Regions from separate parts of the Paenibacillus xylanexedens genome, predicted to be linked through region 2. Evidence: riboswitches for the same ligand, from Rfam matches in the RefSeq annotation. Region 2 holds a riboswitch; each other region holds the start of a gene.
What was found. Region 2 has a riboswitch for thiamine pyrophosphate ahead of BS614_RS21245 (thiamine phosphate synthase). Riboswitches for the same ligand answer to the same signal wherever they lie in the genome.

Region 1 (7,810 bases), 410 kb from region 2:
TCCATGATTCCATTCGGCAATATTTTTCGAATACTATCATTTTCATAATCTCCAGCATATACGTTTCCTTTTACATCCGTTATCATTCCATCAGAAGCTCCCTTTTCTCCCCAATACTGCACAAGATAACTTAAATTGAGATCCGGTATCGTTCTGTCTCGCAAGGCTTCTGTTGAGATTGAGTATAGATAACGACTGGATAGTGGACAAAAAAATAACATTTTTCCATCTGGGGAGATCGCTATACCATCAGAGGCCAATTGAAAGGGAGATGTCGAACCATCGGTGTTTCGATTCATCAAAATTTTACCTTCCACTTTCGGCACAAAATAAGGATCAGGTGAAGTTGAATTTGCTCCATTTAACCGTCTATACGCATTTCCATTTTCTAAATTTACAACGATAATAGCGCCTGGACCTTTGGAAGAAGAGTCTGTTATATATGCATAACCTGTTTTACCCACTCGGAAATCAAACCGGACATCATTCAGATATGTTGTCGGCAAGACCACATCTTCTGCAAAAGTATATACTTTCCTTATTGTATTTGTTTTTAAATCTACAGCGACTAATTTTGCCCCTCCTTTCATAGGCTCAGAAAAGTTTGGTGCAGCCGTATCCAATACCCATAGGGTCCCCCTTCCATCTGCAATTACACTTTGGACACTGATGAATGACATTTTGATATTTAACGGGTTGATCAAATTCGTTTCTAAATTCGGAAAAGGCTGCACCTGACCCTCAACAATTTCCGCTACCGTAAACCTTACGTCATCTCCCCATTTCGGAAAGCAAATAAAGATACGCCCGGTTTCTGATACACTAACGCCTGTAGGCATAGCCCCATAAAATGAATAAACGTGTTCCAACTTACCGAAATACTTTTCCATAGGTAACATAGGTTTTATGACATCCTCCTTAACATATTTGAATAGATATTACCTATAATATGTTCCAGACTTTTTCTAATACCTGGCCCTTAATCGTCTTTTTCTACGTGTTTTTGAAAATGTCCAAGGAACAAAAAACCAATGCGAACGACAAAATGTCGGTACGCATTGGTTTTATTAAATGTCAGGCTATCCATCTACTTCAATGTCAGATCTTTTGCTGATCGCTGAACTCATCTTGATTATCTGTTTGCTTTGCGTAATTCTTCTTATTTCCCTTCCTGAGATTGATCACCCTTTGCAGCTCCACGACCGCCACCTCCCATTCCCATGCCTCCTGGAATTTTATTTTCACCCAGTTTGGAGAGATCAACCGAAGAAGCATCAATCAGCGAATCCGAGTTCTCTTTCTGTTTCTCGGTCGTGGAAGGAATATCTCCGTCCAATTGCCCCTGTATACTTTCTGCACGCAGCGTGCCAAGTTTGGTCAATTCTGCAACAGCTTCCTCGTACTTGTCATAGGTGACAAATGCTGTAGGGTCTTGTTTCACATATTCCGCGATCATGTTGTTCAGACTCTGCACTTTTTCTTCAAATTTTCCGTCTGCAAAGTATCCATCTACGATCTCCTGCAAATATTCGTGATACTTGGCCTTATACTCAGGCACCTCAAGCAGCTTGCCCAAAATTGGACGCTCCTCCAGGGTGACCCCTGATACCGGCGTATCAATCGCCAGATTCACGATGTCGGATGCAGAACCACCTTGAAATCCGCCAAATCCGCCAAAGGCCATGTTGTAGTCCCAAGGCAACATACTAATCTGTCCATCGTTCTCATACAAATAATAGTTATGTCCCATTCCGGACGTGTAGCTATCCATATTGACAACCACCGTGTGGGCTGCAAAATACCTCAGAACTTCGTCCACATCCACATATTTCTCCAGTTCGGTACCTGTGCTCAAGTTTTTGAGCGATTCAATGACACGCTGATGATCTTCCTCTGTTGTTTTGGTCTCAGCATTGTCGAAGATCGCGGAGTAACTGGATGATTCATCATCCGTGTACACCAATGAAACACCATTCCCGCTTCCGTCCATACCACCCGGACCACGGTTCCCCTTCATACCTGCTTCCGGTAGTGTATTCGCACCATCTTCCCCTGTCCCGCTGTTCATATCCGGCGGACTTGCACCATCCGGTGGCGCCATACCTTCATTAGGAGGCTGCATATCTCCATATCCTTGTGCAAAAGGATTGCCTTCTGGCCCTCCCATACCTCCTGGCCCCATGTTGTCATCATTGTTCGGCTTGTAAAGTTCACCCACGTCATTCTTGGCTCGAGCGAGATATCCACTGTCAATGTCCTCAACAGCCAGGTACAAGCCCCAAGTCTCTCCATTTACACTAATATCGGAGAATGCGAATAAAGGTGCATCTACGCCGATATAACTCATAATGTCATAACTCAAATATTCCTTCATATAGCTATTGTCGCTAATCATGTTGTTCACAACGAGCTTGTCCAATCCCATCCACGTTTGATCCTTGACGTATTCATCAAACTTGATTTTGAAACTATATCGATCCGTTGTATCATCGCCAGCGACCTGCCGCAGGCTGGAGTTACCCTTTGGACGAATCCCGACGTTTTCAATCGTCGTTCCGTTAATTGTAATATTAGCTGAGATGTACTGTTCCTCTGTTGCAGTGTCCAGCATTTTTTTCCATGCTTCTTCATCCACATCAATTGAAATGGACATAACCTCAGTCTTGTTGATTTGATCGGCATATCCTACTGTCTGCGCAGTATTCTCCGTTTTACTCTGATTATCCGTAGTCGTTTGTTCCTTTTCAGTCGAATTGCTTTCCGACTCCCCATTCCCTTCATTAGTCGAGCTGCATGCCGTCAGCATCGCAGTACATAGCACCGCTACACCGATAAATTTAGGCCATTTGTATATACTCATTGCCATCACCTCATTATTATTATTGTTGTTGTATCTTTTCGCATGTAATTATCATAAATTGCAATTCTTAAATGAATCTGAATGAGACACAAAAATAACAAACGAAAAGCTCGGATTACTCCCATCAAGCATTCTGCCTATAGAAGCGATAGATATGCCGGCAATAAAAATAAACATGGCAGGCTGTTTTGCACAACGGATATAGAAAAAGAGAGCAACATCCTGTTTATGGACGCTACTCTCTAATTGGATTAACTACCAGTGAACTTAAGGCTCCAGCCTCCATGACATCTCCCAAAAATCAAGCTCAAAGCGGCTGCACATCACGAAAATATCTTCCATCCGTTGGTATGTTTCCTCGCTACAGCCTTCTAATAGCTTATCCGTTAACGTCACAAGGGATTGATTGCTGCTGTTGTATTCAGAGGAAGCATATCCTGTGATCCACTCTCCATAAAAGGGATGCTCAGCTGCACCCGGCTTTTGAGCAAGGACTTGACCGATCTCCGCATAGCTCCATGAGCAGGCCAGAATGGATACAAGTACTTCTGCTATGCCACCCGCATGGGAAACAGAGAGCATATAATTAGTATAGGCTGCATTTTTCAGTGCAGGTTTTACCTAAAAAACATGATCCTCTGTTATTCCTAATCGCTCCATATAAGAACGATGAATTTTCATTTCACCATTCAGGATGTTATCTACGTTTTTACTAAAAAACTGCATCAATTTGGGGTCGTGCGACTTGACGATACCTAGTGCAAATACGCGGGCATAATCGAACAGGTAAAAGTAGTCTTGCAGCAAATAATAACGAAATTGTTCGACCGGTAAGGAACCATCTCCGATTCCTTTAACAAAGGGATGCTCGAGACATTCCTTCCACACGGGCTGCGCTGCCTGATATAATCTCTCTGAAATAGTCAACATGTGTTCCTCCAGTTCATCAATGTACGTATTTAAAAACAAAAAAACGAAACATCCATAGGATGTTTCGCAGACAAATACACAAAAACAAGGGGGTTCGCATAAGCTACCCAAGTGCAGTGTTTCATCGTTGCATCCCTACGTTGGCATGATCCAAATCAGGTAAGGTCGGTTTAACACCCTCTCAGCCGGTTAAGGCTCCCTCGCAAACGGTTGTATGTAGTTGATTACTTTCTTATCCGCATAAAGAAAAAATAACATCTATTTAGTATATCAAGGGCTGTTAAATATAGTCAAGGCAGATTGTATCGCCCTCATCAGCTTGAGTGATGTATGTAAACGACAAAAAACCATCACAACAATGGTTGAGTTTTAGCCACTGTTATGATGGTTTCTATTCTTACAATTACTGCCGATGGTTTACTGCCCGAGTTTGTTCTTTCCGACAAAAGTGAGTATTCCGTACTGGGAAGTGTTTCTCCAGCTTTCATTGGTCGCATCATTCCACTTGGCTACGCTCTGCTTACCTCCGCCCTGGTTGTCGTTAATTTGAAGCTCGAAACCGAGAACATTTCCAGCCTTTGGCGTCAGTGAATTCAACTGGATTCTGGCTTCTACGAGGTATCCTTTATTCGTTTTCTTCACAGCACTTACAAGGCGTCCGGGTGAGGCTCCCCCTGCAAAGGTTCCCACATTGTCTGCACTGATTCTGAACTGGGCATCATCATATTGAAAATATGGTGTGCGCTGGTGATTCTCGTCCAGGAAAATCTCAACCGAATCCTGATCCCATGGGTTGATGCTGTCTGTAATGATGTTTGGATCAGTGACGTCGATCAGCAGGTATAGATACTCACCTGACCACATTGCGCGAGCCACTGCCTCTGCACCTTCGGTCTCATTCAACCGTTTTACTTCAAATGGTACAGCCTTATTCCATAGGGCGTCTTTCTTCCCATCAATCTGAACAATCCCTTGCACAGCTTGTGCATATTTGGGCATAGGGGCGAGTTGAATTACGCCGTATTTGCTTGTATCTTGCTCCTGAGATTGTGTTCGATCATTCCAGTACAGTGGATTATAAGGTTGTGTCCCACTTGAACCGCCATCAGTCACACGGATGTCCAAGCCAACTTCATATTCTGAATCGGCTTGGATACCACCCCATGGAATGGACAATTCAACCTGATATCCGGCTTTTGTCTCGCGTACACGATATGAACGTCGCTCCGCACCCTCAGCTTTGCCCGACCGCTTAATGATAATGTATCGGTCATCTGCTTCATATGAGGTGGTCTTGCCATTATTGAGATCAACAAAGAGTTCTACTCCGTCATTCACATCTGCCTTCGCATCCTGAACATCCACAAGGATATACAGGTTACTATAATCCCATAAGGTGCGGAAATTGGCTGATCCCGAAGAGTCACCCTTCAGTGGAGTAGACACCGCTTTGTTCCAGAGAGGATCTTGTGACTGTTTTTTGATATCCGGTTTACCCGAAAGTGAGACGGCTCTCTGTGTCAACACAGGCAAGCTGGATTCATCCACGAGTCCCCAGTATGCTTTTTTGGCCTTCAGGGCTGAATCAAACAGCATGGCCTGGTTGTTGTAAGACTTCTCATCTTGGAGTCCCCATAAGGTAACTGAAGAAATGTGATCTTTGTGTTTTTTGTACAAATCCAACAGTTCCTTATATCGATACGCCTGCTTTACCGCAACTTCATCGGACATCTCTTCACCAAATGGAATTCCGCTATCCACATCCAGTTCCGTGATCTGAATATCCAATCCAAGTTCGGCGAACATGTTGATCGTTTTTTCAATTTCCTTGATGGGCGGGGATTCGAGGTTATAGTGGGATTGCAAACCCACACCATCGATGAGCCCCTTCTCTTTCAGTCGTTTGACCAACTGATACATATGCTCTCTTTTCTCAGGGATTTCCGTGAAGTATTCGTTGTAATATAATTTGGCATTCGGATCGGCTGCACGAGCGAATTCATAGGTTTTCTCAATGTAATCCGGACCGATTAGTTCATAAAAGGGACTTTTACGTAAACCGTTGGCATCACCATTGCTATCCGCAATCGCCTCGTTTACCACATCCCAGGCATAGATCTTACCTTTGTATCGGGTCATGACGGTTTCAACGTAATCCTGAATCCGGGCAAGCAGTAATTCTCGACTCGCAGGGTTACCCTGAGGATCCTTGAACATCCACTCTGCTGCATCAATATGCCACAACAAGGCATGTGCGCGTACGCCCATACCATGTTCCTCGGCGAACTGAACATATTGATCGGCTGCCTCGAACTCATAAACACCTTCGGAAGGAGACATGTACTTCGGTTTCATCTCATAGGTTGCGGTCAAGCTGTTAAAGTGCTTTGTGAGCAGTTGTCCATATGCGCCTTCCAACTGCCAGCGATACACCGCTGCACCAATGGGGAAATCATCTTGATACAGGTCCTCCAGAGACCGAATACCTTCTTCAATCTCCAGTTGCTCGGCCAGAGTAAATGATACATCATCCACATAGAACGATAACGTATCCACGCTATCTTCAGAGATGTAGGGTGTTTCGATGAACAGATTCAATTCCGTAGGATTATCGCTATATTGAAATTTTCCGGTGATCTTGTGCCATGTATTCCATTCTGCTTTGGAAATCTTCACGCTACCGATCGGGTTCCAGCTTTCGGCAGTTGTTTTTTTATATGTGGTGAGCTGTAGTGTTTGATCCGTGGTGGGCTCCTGGGTAAGTCTTACATATGCTGTAATTTCATACTCTTGGTTACGCTCAAGCAGATCCTTCATGGATAACATCGGTCCATGATAGGAACGCTCACGGTTGGCAACCAGCATGCTGGACTGACTTTCGTTTGCTTCCTGCTGTGTCACTGTCAGCCTTTCGCTACCGACACGTGGAGTCCATCCCTGAAGTGTACCGTCTTCAAAGTTTGTGCTCAAATGACCTCCCTCCACTTCCGTAACTGCCTTGGCTGCATGTGAGACATTCGAAAATGGAAGCATGGCGAGTACCAGCACAAGAACCAAGGCTGTTATATTCCATTGACCTAACCGTCTCATACAATTCCTCCTCTTGATTTGGTCTAAGTATTTCTGAACGGATTAACATCCAGATAAATAGATTATAGCTCTTTGGATAGCGCTTACATATAACAAATTTCCAATAATTATAATAAAAAGTTATCATTTGGTAATCTCATGTGAGTTTAGGAAGCTGGAGTTCGTTCGCATGAAATATCAAAAAGCCGCTACATATTTGCAAAAATAAAAGACCGTTTCCCGATAAAATACGAGAAAACGGTCATCGTTAGAAAGTATCTTTTTTCCTGTCTGCTAACAGGCATATAAACTTTTTTTTATAATCGTCCCTCGTGACCCTGTTCCTCCTGCACAATTCGAGCAATGTGAATCATCAAATATAATAATTCCTCGTTCGATATGGAGATATCCAGCATATTTTGTACGTAGGTTTTGATCATCTCCGCACACTTATATTCAAGCGGGTGCTCCTTCACCATGTGTTGAAATATAAAATCTTTCGCCGAATTGCCCAGACGCCCTTCTTGTAAACGCTGGATGAAGAATTGCAGATGTGTGACAAGTCTCACATAATGGATAGAATTTTTGTTCAATTGCATATCAAAGGTGTATTGAATCAGGTTAAAAATATCCTTTAACATCTTAACGGATTGCATCGTGCGCTCCATATTCTGTTCATGCGTTTGGGCATTCACAAAATGAAAAGCGATATTCCCTGCTTCTTCTTCCGGCAGTTCAATACCCAATTCTAGATTCAGCATCTGAACAGCTTCAACCCCCAGTTCGAACTCGACAGGATGAAACCTCTGGATCTCCCATAACATGCGATTCTGTAATGCTACACCTTTTTTCCATCGTTCAATGGCAAATGACAAGTGATCCATAAGCGTGAAGAAGATTTGATCGTCAAGAGACAGCTTTTCTTTTGCATTGTTAATCAGTTTGTTTATG
Region 2 (7,810 bases):
CAGCAATCCTGACAGGAGTTGGTTTAACATGTCCCGGAATACCCAGCATCTCATGTTGTTTTGTACGGCGGTTGTCCTTTTTGTGACAGCCTGCCTGTACGGGCAACAGAATGTTAAGATCTTGTCAGCGGCCTTGACCGACAGAGTACAGACAACAGCAGGCATGGAAGGTCGGCTGACAACAACACTGCGTACCACTAATCCGTATCAGTATAATGGTGCCGAAGTGTTGCATACCGTGAGACAGATGACAGGCACAGGCATTCCTGTGGAGGTAGATGGAACTTCGTATGTGATCGATCCACTTGTCAGCAAAACAGCGACGATTCCTGTCCAGCTCGATGCCACCTACAGACCAGAGTTTATACGAAATGAAACTGGAGAACTGCTCAAGATTGCTTTTAGGAAGGGGGCCAGTGTGAATTGATTAATGCCGCATCCAAGCTGCTTGCCGTATTGCTCGCAGTCCTTCTGCTCTATGTGTACCCAGCTGCTGAAACAGCCGATCGGCAGGATGATATAGCACGTATGACGGCTGTTCAGAATGTTACACGTTTTGTTGATGCTGTCCGAACGAAAGGGTATATTTCACCTCGAATGTTGGCTGAGTTTGAGGAGCAACTGGCCCAGACGGGCAATGTGTATGAGTTGTCGATGGAACATTTACATAAGAAATATGTACCTCACTATACAGACCCGATGGACAATAACAGTTTTACCGGGACTTACGAGGTTGTACAGGATGGATATTACTCAGCTCAGATTCGCGAAAGATTATTCCCATCCTCAGGTGTGATACCGGTTGATGATCCTGGCCGAAGATATACGTTGACAACAGGGGATTTTTTCACCGTGACGCTCCAAAATACCAATCGTACACCTTCCATGCTCATTCGTGAATGGTTGAGTGGTACGGCTCAGGCTTCAGCAGTATTTGTAACATACGGAGGTATGGTCCTCAATGAAGATTACTGAGCTATCCATTGTATTCGTGATGATCTTCTTCCCGCTCTTCTGGATCATCTCACTCCATACCCAAGATGCCGAAGAGGCTCAATATCTTGGCCAACGATACAGATCTGCACTTCAAACTGCAGTCATGGATGCAGGTGCAGTGATGCATCAGAATGAGAAACAAAATGATGAAGCAGGTTATGATTCAACCAAGTTTGTTAGAGCGGACAAGGAGCTTGCCTTGTTGACATTTACGCAGACGATGGCTTTGAATATGGGGATTCAGGATGATCCCGCAGCTATTCGAAACATGTTTAATTACATTCCTGCCGTGGTTATTCTGGATTATGATGGCTATTATATGTTGTCCACAGAAACAGAGATGACAGGTAACCGTGAAGATTCTTTCAGGCAAGTGTGGAGCCCCAAGAAACCTTATACATATTCAGATTCTAATGGTAACAGTATTAACTTTACACTGGACGACTACGTATATGCCTATGACGCAAACGCAGGGAAATGGATTGAAGGATTTCAAAAAGAACTGGCTTCAAGCACACAGATTCCTTTACTTCAGAATACCAGCGTATTTGAGCAAGTTAGACAAAGCCGGATTGTGACTACTGTGCAGGATGATCTGGCTGATGTGATTAACCGCCATAATGAGTTTGCCAGAAAGAACGGTATTTCCTATACGTTTACGATGCCCCTGATTGCGCAGGAAGATTGGTACAACTCCATTAACGATACAGGGATTATGGCCTTTATCCAAGGTATAGGTGTGGGTGACCAAAAGATCAACAATTATGCGATCGGTGGAGGCAGACTTGTGAAGAAAACGGCCATCGTAGGTGGGGTAGATCCTTTAACGGGTATCAAGTACTACTATCCCTCCACATGTGGTAATGGTTACCGTGCTGAAGAGGTGTTTACAGACGCAAGAGAAGCAGCTGCACAAGGCTATTTCGAATATAAATGCTCTAATCGTTAGGGTAGCCTGTATGACAAAATCATGTAAGAGGTTCCTGAACTGTTTACATTACTTTCAGAAAAGACGGGACCTGTGCTAGAATAGGGTTTCGGAACAATAATAAAAGTAATGTCTAATAGATAGGAGCAACCTCATCTTATGAGTTTATTGTCAGTAGAGAACGTAAGTCACAATTTTGGAGATCGCACGTTATTTAAGAATGTATCGTTTCGTTTACTTGCCGGAGAGCGCGTAGGACTTGTTGGTGCCAATGGTGTGGGTAAATCCACATTAATGAACATCCTTACCGGTAAATTGCTTAAAGATAGTGGAAAAGTGGAATGGACACCTAAGGTCCGTTATGGATATCTGGATCAGCACACGAAGCTTACGCCAGGCAAAACCATACGTGACGTGCTTAAAGATGCATTCCTTCCGTTGCTTGAATTGGAAAAAGAAATGATGAATATTACGGACCAGATGGCAGATGCAGATCCAGATAAGCTGGAGCAGTTGCTGGAAGAGATGGGCGATATTCAGGAACAACTGGAGCAGGGCGATTTTTATCTGATTGACGTAAAAGTCGAAGAGATGGCCAATGGTCTTGGTTTGTCCGCAATTGGTCTTGATCGGGATGTCGCAGCTCTAAGTGGTGGACAACGTACCAAGGTGCTTCTTGCCAAGCTTCTGCTCGAGAAACCTACAGCTCTTTTGCTGGATGAGCCGACCAACTATCTGGATGTAGAGCACATTGAATGGTTGTCACGTTACCTGAAGGACTACCCGCACGCGTTCCTCTTAATCTCCCATGACACGGAATTCATGAATGAAGTCGTAAATGTCATTTATCATTTGGAATTTGCCAAATTAACGCGATATGCAGCGAACTATAACAAGTTCCTTGAGATGGCTGATATGAATAAAGCCCAGCATATTGATGCGTACGAGAAACAGCAAGAGTACATCAAGAAACAGGAAGATTTCATTCAGCGTAACAAGGCACGTGCTTCAACTTCTGGTCGAGCGAAGAGCCGGGAGAAGCAACTGGACAGAATTGAACGTATTGATCGTCCAGATGAAGCGGCCAAACCAACGTTCAAATTCAAGGATGCCCGCGCGAGCAGCAAAACGGTCTTTGAGGGCATTGATTTTGAAATTGGATATACGTATCCTTTGCTGCCCAAAATGACAATGACAATTGAACGTGGTGAGAAAATTGCCATCGTAGGTTGTAATGGTGTGGGTAAATCGACGCTGTTAAAAACCATCCTGGGAAAAATATCTCCACTTAGTGGAAAGACTTTCTTGGGAGATTATCTGGAAACGGCCTATTTTGAGCAGGAAGTTCGTGCTGGGAATATCACGCCGATTGAGGATGTCTGGAATGAGTTTTCACATCTGACCCAAAATGAAGTCCGGGGTCATCTCGCTCGCTGTGGGTTGAAAAATGAGCATATTACCCGTCCGCTTAACATGCTGAGTGGTGGAGAACAAGCCAAGGTTCGGTTATGCAAACTCTTGATGCGTGAAAGTAACTGGATTCTATTCGATGAGCCGACGAACCATTTGGATGTCACAGCTAAAGCTGAGTTACAGCGTGCCTTGCAAGAATTCAAGGGAACGGTGTTGCTGGTATCTCATGAACCTGATTTCTACGAGGGTTGGGTTACCAAAACATGGAATGTTGAAGAATGGTCTGAGAAAAACTAGACAATTCAAGCAACGCTTAATAGAAATGAACGGTGACAAAAAAATCCTTCTATGGTAACATAGGCTACAACTTCATATGAACACTAGGGGGGCCGCACGATGTGGCTGAGATGGAAGAATGCGATTCCGGACCCTTTGCACCTGATCTGGATCATACCAGCGTAGGGAAGTGGCGAGCGCGTTTCAGTGAATGATGTGAGCAAACGGCAATTCGAAAGAATTCAACCGTCTTGCTTAGTAAATTGAAACATGCAGTTGCGTGTATAAGGTTATGGCTATAAGGTCTATAGCTTTATTGCACGAAATGAACTGTATGTATCAGTCAGTCATCTGGTCCTATAATTAATACGCAGCCACTCCCCTACGGGAGTGGCTTTTTTTGTTTTCATAGCATTCACGCCTGGAAGGAGATGAACAGTACGGTATTTTCTCATGAACATGTACACGGATCATTTGAACTGCATGTTGTATCTACGGGTGCAGGGGATCAAGCATCTTTTGTAAAAGCTGCAAAGGACGTTTGGCCATGGGTGGACTATATTCACATACGAGAAAAACAACTCACATGGCAAGACAAGATCGGTTGGGCTGAAAGTCTGCGTGGTATTGGCGTTCCATCTTGTCGTATCGTTATCAATGGTTCAGAGCTACCTTCACAGAATGATATCTATGGCGGTGTACATTGGGGGCAAGATGCAATACGTAACTACAACCCTGCTGTTATAAGCAATGTGCAGCGACTTCGTCTGGGTGTATCTGTTCATTCAATCGATGAGGCAAAAATCGCTGAAGAACGGGGAGCCGATTACCTATTCTTCGGGCATGTCTACGCAACCAACAGTAAGCCGGATCTTGAACCAAGAGGATTATATGCTCTGGCTGAAGTGTGCTCTGGTGTCTCCATTCCTGTCATGGCGATTGGGGGCATCGAACCGGGAAACATTCACGCTATTCGCTTTGCAGGCGCACAGGGAGTCGCTGTGATCTCGAATGTATGGGCGAGCGATTCCCCGGATCGGGCGGCTGCATTATTAAGGCAGGCTATCGTTGCTACAGAAAGTCTGAGTCGCTGAATCAAGGAGATGAGAGGATGAAAAAGATCATTACTGATAGACCGGATAAGATTCATGCAGAAACGATTATTGTAGGTGGAGGCGTTGTTGGTTGTGCCATTGCGTATGAGCTTGCTTTCCGTGGACAGGATGTGCTGTTACTGGAGCGTTCGGCGATTGCAGGAGGCACTTCTTGCGCGGCGGCTGGAATGCTGGCGGCAGATAGTGAGGATTTTGCTCATCCTTTGATGGCTAAGCTCGCTAGGCAGAGTAGACATTTACTTATTGAGCAACAGGTGCTAATGGCTTCACTCAGTGAGGTAGAGACTGGCCTGCAACGCCAGGGATTCCTAACTCCTTTTCGTTCATACAGTGAATTAAGTAGTTATAAGGACAATCGGAAGTCTGCGTTGTCTGCTGATGAGGTGTGGTGGGACCGTTCCGTTGTGCAACAGGAGGCATCATGGCTTAACAGAGATACGTATGGAGCCTACTACAGACCTTACGAGAGTGAGATTCTTCCAGTCCATCTAACGAAGGCATATGCTGAATCCGCTCAAGCATTGGGAGCACGGGTTATGGAGGACATACAGGATATACGTCTGCAAGCAAACGAACACGGCGTGCAGGGGATCACCACATCGATCGGTGAGATGAAATGCAAACATGTCATTATAGCGGCTGGATTACAGAGTGAAGAGTTGATGAGACATGTGAATCTGAGCTTGCCTGTGTGGTCGGTAAAAGGTGAAATAGCCGCCGTTCAGTTCTCAGATGAACATGCAGGGTACAGACCTGACAGAACGGTGTATGCAGAGGATATCTATATTGTTCCCAAAGCCAATGGAGAGGTTTGGCTCGGGGCAACCAGTCTGCCAGGCAGAACGGATTTGAACGTTTCTGTACAGGGTGTTCAGAAGCTATTAACAGCGGCTACCCACTGGGTGCCTGGGATGAAAGAGGCACAATTTTTGCGGGCGTGGGCAGGCGTAAGGCCGGCAACTCCGGATGGTCTGCCTTATATAGGTGCTTGCGAAAGTGTTCCCGGGCTGTTTGCCGCCTTTGGACATTACCGTAACGGTATTTTGCTCAGTGCGATAACAGGCAGACTAATCGCTGAATTGCTCGCGGGCAAAAGCTCAGAAGAGCTCGGAATTGAGGCACTGAGCCCTGAGCGATTGAACAGAAAGGGAGTGGTGCAGTGAATATCATCGTTAATGGTCAACGGATGGAGATTGAAGACAGATTGAATCGTGTGGATAAACTGCTTCAATCTTTTGATCTGCAAGTCAAGACTGTAGTTGTAGAGCTGAATAAGCATATTTTAACCCGCGAGTATCATGAAACGACAGTATTAAGAGAAGGCGATCGAATTGAGATTGTACATTTTGTAGGAGGCGGTTGATGATGTTGAACATTGGTAAATATACGTTTGAGTCCAGATTGTTGCTCGGAACAGGCAAGTTTTCGGATCTGGAAGTGCAAACTCAGGCTGTGGAAGCATCTGAAACGGAAGTTTTGACCTTTGCTGTTCGTCGTCTGAATTTGGAGGAACGTAATCAGAAGCACTTCCTGGATACGTTGGATCTGGATAAATACACACTTCTTCCGAATACGGCAGGGGCTTCCACTGCGGAAGAGGCGGTGCGGATTGCCGAGCTTGCGCGGGCTTCAGGACTTTGTGATATGATAAAAGTCGAAGTCATCGGAGATGGAATCACGTTACTCCCAGATCCGATTGAAACGTACAAGGCTTGCGAAATTTTGCTTGAAAAGGGCTTCACGGTATTGCCTTATATTTCGGATGATGTCATTCTGGCCAAAAGGCTACAATTGCTTGGTGTACATGCTGTAATGCCTGGCGCTTCTCCCATCGGAGCGGGCAGAGGCATCATCAATCCCTATAACCTTGAGATCATCATTGAGCAGGCCGTTGTACCTGTAATTGTGGATGCAGGATTGCGCTCCCCAAAAGATGCTGCTTATGCGATGGAACTTGGTGCCGATGGCGTATTGTTAAATACAGCCGTATCCGGATCCGGGGATCCAGTGAGCATGGCTAAAGCGATGCGATTGGGGGTAGAAGCGGGTAGATTGGCATATGAGGCAGGCATGATTCCCGTAAAGCGTTATGCAGCAGCCAGTAGTCCGGTGGAAGGAATGGTTCATACATGACAGATCAAATAACATCTTCCGAGCAGGCTGATCGTTATTCCAGACAGGAACGGTACGCGCCACTTGGCAAGGAAGGCCAGGCCAGATTAAAGGGCAGCAGAGTTTTAATTGTAGGCGCTGGCGCACTCGGAACAGGAATTGCAGAAACGTTAGTTCGTTCAGGAGTCGGACACTTAACGATTGTGGATCGTGATTATGTGGAGTGGAGTAACCTGCAGCGGCAGCAATTATATGTAGAACAGGACGCGCTTGAGCGGATACCGAAGGCAATGGCGGCGGAAAAACGTTTATCTGCCATTAATTCCACGGTCTATGTGGAAGGGAAAGTGTTGGACGTCAGAGTAGATGAGTTGGAAGAACTCGTTCAGCATACAGACTTGATCATGGATGCAACGGATAACTTTGATACCCGACTACTCATTAACGATATGGCACAGAAACACCGTATTCCCTGGATTTATGGTGGATGCGTAGGTAGTTACGGCATCACCTATACGTTTATGCCCGGAGATACGCCATGTTTAAATTGTTTGCTGGGTGAAGTCCCTCTGGGTGGAGATACCTGTGATACGTCTGGCATCATACCTCAAGCGGTACAGATGGTAACGGCGAATCAGACAGCAGAAGCGATGAAGTTACTTAGTGGCAATGCCAATGCATTGAGATGTAAGTTATTGTCATTTGACGTGTGGAGGAATGAATACATATCCATCAATGTGGATGGTGCGAAAAAGCAAGACTGTCCTTCCTGCGGTACTTCGGCAACGTATCCATATCTTTCTGCATCCAATCTGGAGAAAACCGATGTGTTGTGTGGCAGGGACACCGTTCAGATCCGACCTGCACGGCGCATGAATCTGGATCTTCAACATACAGCAGATCGCCTGAACAGGCTTCAAGAAGGAAAAGTGGAATCCAATCCGTTTCTGGTTTCTTTTACAACAGGAGT
Region 3 (7,810 bases), 3.5 Mb from region 2:
CTGTTGCGGCATATAACTAATCTTGCCACGCTGTCCCGTTACATTCTGACCGTTCATAAGCACTTGGCCTTCCTGTGGCTTCAGCAGACCGCCGATGATATGGAACAGGGTACTTTTGCCACAGCCGGATGGACCAACGATAGCGACAAACTCGCCTTGCTCCACAGTCAGGGATAGGCCGTTCAGAACCGGTAACCTGCTCCGCCGTTCACGGAATGATGCATGAACATCAACGACTTCCAGTGCAGGTGGAACCGGAGCAGGAGTCGTATTGGCAGATCGATCAGGCGTAGCGGAGTTAACCTTTTCACCGTGCGTTGGCTCCATTACACTTGCTCCTCGTCCAGGCTGGACTTGTTCATCCTGTTGCCGATTCATATGGTCATCACTTCCTAATATACAGATTACTTGCTTTATTACCGCTTCTGTGGCCGCCAGCGCACGAGAAGCTTCTCCAGTAGGGCAATGAACAGGAAGAGCAGCAAGCTGAGCGCGACAATAATCATTATCGCCACGAATAGGCGGTCCGTACGATAAGCCGACTTTTGCAGCATCATATAATAACCAATACCCTTGTCTGCACCAATCCATTCGGCGATGATGGCGCCCATCACGCTATAGGTAGCGGCGATTTTGACACCGGAGAACACGGATGGCAGCGCATGGGGAAGCTCCAGCTTCCAGAAGATCTGATGACGTTTCGCACCAGCCATGCGCATATAGTTCATCATCGCTGCATCTGTACGGGTCAATCCGTCCATGGCCGCCACTGCAACGGGGAAGAAACAGACGAGGATGATGGTAATTAGCTTGGGCAACAGCCCGAATCCAAACCAGATTAACAGGAGCGGTGCGAGCGCAATGGTTGGGATATTTTGACTAAGAATAAGTAAAGGATACAGGGCTGACTTGAGAAAAGGGACCAAATGCAGCACCATCGCAATCAGTAATCCAACCGCTGTTCCAGCGGCGAATCCAATCAGCGTTAACTGAATGGTTGCGGAAGCGTGCATACCAAGTCGTTCGGCCTGGGTTGCCGCTTCGCGGGCGATGTCGGATGGTGCAGGCAGCATCCATTTCTCAATATGGAAGAGGGAGACGGCTCCCTGCCATATCGCTATAAAGAGAATAACCGCCACAATGGGCGGCCATACACTTTTGAAATAGGCAGGCATTAGCGATACTTCTCCGTCAGGGTATCCATGCTGAAGCCAGTAGGGCTATGGGCGATTTTGATCTGGGAGATGATGCTTGGGCTGCCAGCCTCCACAAGTACCTCGTGCATTTTACGTACAACTTCCAGCAGTTCCTCCAGTTCCCCCTCCATTGTGGTGTCGAGCGCGTTCACCTGATATTTCAGGCCGGATTGCTGAATAACTTCAATGGCGCGATCTACATAAGGATAAGAGTTCTCGCCATTTGGCGTTTTCGGAATAACCTGAATGCTAAGTAGTGTGCTTGCCATGAGAGATCACGGCTCCTTTCGTGATAAATTACATGAATTGAACCAGGTTTACACTTATCACTCCGATTGCAGTACCCTCTTCCGATCACTGTTATCCCCGGATTTCTTTAATGAGTTCTAATGGAGGAAATCCGGGGATAGCATATGCTTCCGAAGGAGCTTTCTTTCAGAAAGCTTTTAGGTGAGCGCTTCGCTTCTTCAGATGGGTTCTGCACTCTTCGTTCTTGTGTAAAAAAGTTAAACTTAAGCAATTTTTATTGGGGTAAAAACTCGTTTGTATATGCTTTGCTCACATCGATCTGTTCATCCAGCAGTTTTTTGCTAAACATCCAGTCGGTATAGTTCTGCCACACTTCCTGTTTTTGCTCACCCCAGCGCGGGGCGTCATCTGTGTACTTTGGACTAAGCCATTTCTGGCTTGCCAGTACGAGGTCTTTATCCAGATCCGGTACGGCCTTAATCAGAATGTTCGCTGCGTCTTCGGGATGATCAATCGCATATTGATACCCTTCTGAAGTGGCCTTCAGGAATGCTTTCACCAACTCAGGGTCGTTTTGGATCGTCTGCTCGTTTGTTACGAGGACAGGCGTGTAGTAATCCAATGCATCTGAATAATCCTTCACATATAACATGTCGATTGGTTCCCCGCGCAGTTCGGCTTCAATACCTGTCCAGGCGTAGAAAATCCACGCGAAATCAATGTCCCGTTTCACTGCGGTGAAAAAGTCAGCGTCACCCATGTTAATGTTTTTCACTTTGGATACATCTGCTCCGTCGCCTTCCATAATGGATTGCATCACGGCTTCTTCGACTGGGGAACCCCAACCGCCATAGGTTTTACCTTCAAAATCTTTCGGTGACTTGATATTCCGATCCGCCGGAGCAGCGAACCCGGAGGTATTATGCTGAATAACTGCTGCGATGGAGACCAATGGAACACCCTGTGTGCGGGCTTGAGTTACACTCTCCTGATAACTTACGCCAAAAGGCACTTCATTCGAGGCAACCATTGTATCTGCGCCACCGGCACCTGGTTGTACAATCTCCACGTTCAAGCCTTCGGCCTTATAAAAACCTTGATCTACAGCTGTATACAGGCCTGTATGATTCGTATTCGGTGTCCAGTCGAGCACCACTTTAATATCTTTCAGGGCGGCAGTGTCACCTTCGTTGCTGCTTTCCGTATTTGTGTTGCCGTTCTGCCCAGCTGGGGCAGCTTCTTTGCCACCACATGCGGCTACAGTCACCATAAGCACGCATAAGAGCAACAATCCCATCGTTTTACGCCATTTCATCTGTGGTTCTCTCCTTCGGTATGTCCGGCCGATTGGCACGGGGTACTCCTTGGCTTCATATCCAATCATCTTGCATAAATCGACAGATTTATACCAGTTGAGATCCGGATGACGTTATTTTTGAGCGTAAGTAAACGTCCATCGATGTCATTCAAGGAAGCCAGACCGCGTTTAGCGGCAGTTTTTCTTGCAATATCAGAAAGGTGATGCTTCCAAACTTATACTTTCTGATAGTAACAAAAAAAGCGCCCCGTAATCCGGGACGCGTGCAGGCGTTAGAGAGGTGGCGTTCAGCCATAGGGCTGTGCCATTTCGATATACTCCGATTCCTACGCTGGCATGATCCAGATCAGGTCTAAGGGTTAGTATCTTGGTGGGATACACTCTCAGCCGGCCAATTCCGACTCCCCTGGGAAACTATGAAGTTACGGGCATTACTAGGTGTAATTATAGGCCAGCCGGTGGAACGTGTCCAGTCAGGAACTGGATAGGGACATGTATGAACTTATCAAACAGGCCATTATACATATGTATAACAGCCTGTTTAGATGTGTTATTTTCAATAATTATCGTGGCGAATCATATAAGGAAATCTGGCTGAGTGCAAAAGCATCGGATTTGGGGTCATAACCTACCTGTCTCTGAGTGGTTTCCAGATTTAATCGTTTAAACCGATTATTCGAGATCCCATGCAGTATGGTGAAGGGTTCCAGATCTGTAGTTGTAATTGCTTTGAACATCAAATCACACAAGTCAGACGGACTAATATACGCGCTCATATCCCTTGCCTCCAGAACTGGTCCGTCCGGTTGAAAATCATCATATGCACCTATACGTATCGCAACACTTTGTAAACCTTCGGTATACGCAAAATAGGAAGCGAGCGATTCTCCAAAACATTTGCTAACCCCGTACAAATTCCGTGGGCGTGTCGGCATGTCCGGATAGACCTGAGCATCAATGGGATACCCCTCGATCGTCTGTGCACTGCTTGCCAGAATGACTCTTCGTACACCTTGGTCCTTGGCTGCACGGAATACATTAAATGTACCTTTGATATTGATGTCCAACAACGATTCATAAAATCCGGCATTCGGTGAAGGATCTCCCGCCAGATGTACAACCACATCCATGCCTTCGCAAGCATGCTGACAGGCTTCAGGATCTGTCACATCCAGTGTCATGATCTCATGGCCGGTCCCTTGATACGTATGCAGTCTGTCGATATTTAAATCCGTTAGTCGCAGGTGAAATGTCTCTGACAAGTGTTGGGACAAGTCACGTCCAATTTTTCCGGCTGCGCCGGTAATTAAAATGTTCATAAAATCAGCTCCATTTCTTAGCGCTGGAAGAACTCAATCCATTCCTTTTCAGGTCCATAGATGAAGAAATAACGGTAATCGTTAGGCAGTGTGATGATCTCTCCATCGATAAATTCGGCTTCGGTGGCTTGGATGCGTTTGTACTCAGAATCAAGATCATCCACGTGGATGGCAAAATGGTGCACGGTTCCTTCGGAAGGCAGCTTGTCGCTGTACCCTTGAATTAACTCAATCTCAGTCTCGTTACTTCCATTGAAGCCAAGAAAGGCGAGCTGAATGACGCCGTTAGTATGGGTTACCCGGTCTTTCAATTCAAGACCAACAATCTCCGTATAGAAACGGAGTGTGGTCTCCAGATCACGCACGGCAATACCGATATGGTCAATGCGTTTTTGAAAACTCACAATCAAAAACCTCCTTATATAGTGAAATTTTCTACCATTTTAAGGGATATCATAGGGCTATACCACGGGGTTGTCAAATATAGTTTTAAATTGGAAAAATCACAATTGTTCACAGAATGTTCACTTATGTGGAGGGTTTCCTCATCTCTATAATTACGAAGGTAAACAGAGAGGATGAGAGAATTGCCAACCAGCAAGAAGGAACAAATTATTTTCGGATTAATGATGTGTATAGGAATGGTCTTGGTCATGATGTTCTTCAATCTATGGCACAGTGGGTTACTCGGCAAGATGTCCCCGCTTGAGATACTGCTTCAATTCATACTATGTTTTGTCATCGCGTTTCTGGTGGAGTCTTTCATTGTTGGCCCTGTGGCGAGAAAGATTGCATTCTCCTTGCCCTTTGACAAGTCCAACAAGATTTTGGGTGTGCTCGTCATGTCATTTTTCATGGTGATTGGCATGGTTCTGATCATGTCCATGTATGGAATGATTTCAGCGTATCTTGCAGACCAATTAAGTGGGGGTTCCATATTCCGTACCTATCTTCAGACGATCGCTCGCAACTTCAGCCTGGCGCTTCCATATCAGTTAATCATTCTGGGACCACTCGTGCGATATGTATTCGGTAAATTCATCAAGGATAACGGGCCCGTAATGCCTGTCGTTAACAAAAGTGTGTGATTCACCCAGACCCAAAGTATTTCCTGGGCAATCTTGTGCAAATGAATAGATCGTATTCTCACCTTTAATGAAAGGTGATCAGAGAGGCAAAGATAGGACACTTGCCACCATGATAACAGCGCTAACGAATCGAGAACGCCTTATTAGGCCAGTTTTTAAGGAATGAAAAATCTAACGAATCTCAGCGGCGTTATTATGCAAAAAACCTCCAACGAGGCATTTAATTGAAGTTAATTATCTATAATAACGTCTCTAGGATTCGTTAGATTTCAAACATGCGGAAATGGATGGGAATAGCGTGTGTTAGGTTCATTAGAACAGAGTAACGCTACAAAAAAATGCCCACTGTCAGGTCATGACAGTAGACATTTCAATATCTTTAATAGGTATTTCTAATCCTCAGGACTAGACCAACACAGAACTGTTAAGTCGCAGAATTCACTATATGTTTGTTCTGCCATTGATACGTGATTACGCTAATGACAAACAGGCCAACTGCAAAGATCGCAAGCATCCATGCAGACTGATTAACCGCCAGATGATCAAGACTCCATCCCGTAGTCAAAGGCAGAATGGCACCGCCAACCCCACCTGAGGCAATCAAAATGCTGGGTGTGGATTCTTCTGTTCCGGGCAGCAGTTTACTGGCAAAGACAAGGGCAATGGAGAATATCCCTGACATCGCAAGTCCAAGCAGTAAGATGATGAGAAATGCAGACCAGATTTGGTTTGTGAATGGAAATATCATTAACAAGAGAACAGATGCAAGACAACTGTACAGGACATATACGCGGTATTGGAATTTCTCTGCGATATACCCGGCGAAGAGCCGTCCCACGGACATGGCAATCCAGAAACAGGTGACACTAAGGGCTGCTCCGGCTTCCTTCATGTTCATTTTCTCAATCAGAATCGCTGGCATGAAGTTCGCAAGACTCATCTCTGTGCCAACATATAGGAAGAAGAATAGGACGAATAATACCAGAAGAGTCCTGTTACGGCCACGATAGGTTGGACTGGATGTACTTGCAGATGCGGGATGCATCTCACCCGCTGTCCCAGCAGAGTGCGTATTTACGGGAGCTTGATTTGAACTCTGTCGCTCTAGAAACTTATCGAGTTCACCGAATGATCCTTTTGCCCAGAAAACAAAGGTCAGCGCTGCGCAGATCGCAACAACGAGAAAGGAGAGACGCCAGTATCCGGCAGCAATCAGACCGCTGGCAATGAGCGGCATGACCATCGCTCCGATCCCGAATAACACTTCCAGTCGACTCATGGCAACGGCTGTATTGTCTTTGATTGCAGCGATGATAATGGTGCCAATAACAGCTTCAACCATTCCGAATCCAAAGCCGGCAGCGGGTGCAATGACGAACATCCAGCCCCATGGTGGCAACAGCATATAGGAAAATTCTGCAATACAGAGTAGTGCTGTGGCGATTAACAGGCCTCCCCGTTTACCAAAGCGTCTGTTCAGCCATGGAGATAACAATACACCACCCAGGAATCCGGCAAATTGGGCAAAGATCAGCGTTCCGCCTTGGCTATAATCTTTGCCGTAATGTTCAAGTGCAACCGGTAGAATGGAACCGAGCACAACGTGGGCAAGTCCAATCAGGAAATAGGACAGACATCCGATCCAAAGTAATTTTTTCATAAAGAACCCCTTCTACTTATATACATAAATTGAGGATCACAATAAAGCGCAATCTTGAAGACAAAGTCTATCATAACAGGACATGTTAAGTTGTGCCATGAATTCCTGATCGATACAGAAGGTTGCAATCTGGTCCGGCGTTCGTATATACTGAGACCAACAATTACAGATCGGACCATGCCGTTGAAGAGCATCCAACTCGGAGGCGTTTTCGCCAGGGGAGCGATATTTCCCCAAGTTAACCGGAACCGCCCGTTATCGCGGACCAAGAGGCTGGAAGCAGGATATCCTGATTCAGCAAGTTGGGTGGCACCGCGAGCAGAGCGCTCCTCGTCCCAAGGGATGAGGGCGCTCTTTGTATTTTTACAGCCAAAGGAGACGGTGACCATGTTAGAAATGAAGTGGATTCGTGCACATGCAGAAGAGGTTCAGGCCGCAGCAGACGGGAAAAAAATCAAGATCAACATTCGCACATTGTTAGAGCGGGATGAGGAACGCAGGACACTTTTGCAGGAATCGGAAGAAGGTCGCAGGTTGCGCAATACGTTATCTGCTGATATTGGCAGACTCATGCAAGCCGGGAATCGGGAACAGGCCGAGGGTTTGCGGGCTCAGGTGAAACAGATCAATGAACAGTTGGAACAGGTGGAAGCGAGGCTCGCCCCTGTGCAGGAGGAAGTAACCAAGCTGCAATGGCTGGTACCCAATATCGTATCCCCGGATACCCCAAAAGGTACGTCGGACGCAGACAATGTAGAGCTGCGACGTGTGGGAGAGGTGCCAACGTTCGAGTATAACACCAAAGATCACGTGGAACTTGGGGAGTTGCATGATCTGATAGATATTCCCCGTGGAGTTAAGATTGGCGGTACACGAAGTTATGTATTAAAAGGGGCTGGCCTGTTATTACATCGAGCAGTACAGCAACTTGCGTTGGATTTGTTGCTGAAGCATGGGTTTACACCAATGGAAGTACCGCT

Region 1: another riboswitch for thiamine pyrophosphate. It lies ahead of tenA (thiaminase II); the one in region 2 lies ahead of BS614_RS21245 (thiamine phosphate synthase).
Region 3: another riboswitch for thiamine pyrophosphate. It lies ahead of BS614_RS05835 (ABC transporter substrate-binding protein); the one in region 2 lies ahead of BS614_RS21245 (thiamine phosphate synthase).

Annotation. Positions count from the first base shown of each region.
Region 1 is NZ_CP018620.1:4,459,854-4,467,663, reverse strand. It holds gene BS614_RS19730 (L-dopachrome tautomerase-related protein) at 1-908, opposite strand, end outside; gene BS614_RS19725 (CotH kinase family protein) at 1,160-2,860, opposite strand; partial or broken gene tenA (thiaminase II) at 3,128-3,790, opposite strand; TPP riboswitch at 3,905-4,002, opposite strand; gene BS614_RS19715 (endo-1,4-beta-xylanase) at 4,208-6,880, opposite strand; gene BS614_RS19710 (PRD domain-containing protein) at 7,177-7,810, opposite strand, start outside.
Region 2 is NZ_CP018620.1:4,865,050-4,872,859, reverse strand. It holds gene BS614_RS21270 (hypothetical protein) at 1-12, shown strand, start outside; gene BS614_RS21265 (hypothetical protein) at 29-427, shown strand; gene BS614_RS21260 (hypothetical protein) at 424-975, shown strand; gene BS614_RS21255 (hypothetical protein) at 962-1,945, shown strand; gene BS614_RS21250 (ABC-F family ATP-binding cassette domain-containing protein) at 2,084-3,634, shown strand; TPP riboswitch at 3,710-3,819, shown strand; gene BS614_RS21245 (thiamine phosphate synthase) at 4,045-4,707, shown strand; gene thiO (glycine oxidase ThiO) at 4,725-5,891, shown strand; gene thiS (sulfur carrier protein ThiS) at 5,888-6,091, shown strand; gene BS614_RS21230 (thiazole synthase) at 6,094-6,861, shown strand; gene BS614_RS21225 (ThiF family adenylyltransferase) at 6,858-7,810, shown strand, end outside.
Region 3 is NZ_CP018620.1:1,280,215-1,288,024, forward strand. It holds gene BS614_RS05820 (ABC transporter ATP-binding protein) at 1-378, opposite strand, end outside; gene BS614_RS05825 (ABC transporter permease) at 417-1,175, opposite strand; gene BS614_RS05830 (thiamine-binding protein) at 1,175-1,465, opposite strand; gene BS614_RS05835 (ABC transporter substrate-binding protein) at 1,720-2,760, opposite strand; TPP riboswitch at 3,069-3,181, opposite strand; gene BS614_RS05840 (NAD-dependent epimerase/dehydratase family protein) at 3,327-4,082, opposite strand; gene BS614_RS05845 (VOC family protein) at 4,100-4,486, opposite strand; gene BS614_RS05850 (DUF2798 domain-containing protein) at 4,661-5,170, shown strand; gene BS614_RS05855 (MFS transporter) at 5,595-6,830, opposite strand; gene serS (serine--tRNA ligase) at 7,218-7,810, shown strand, end outside.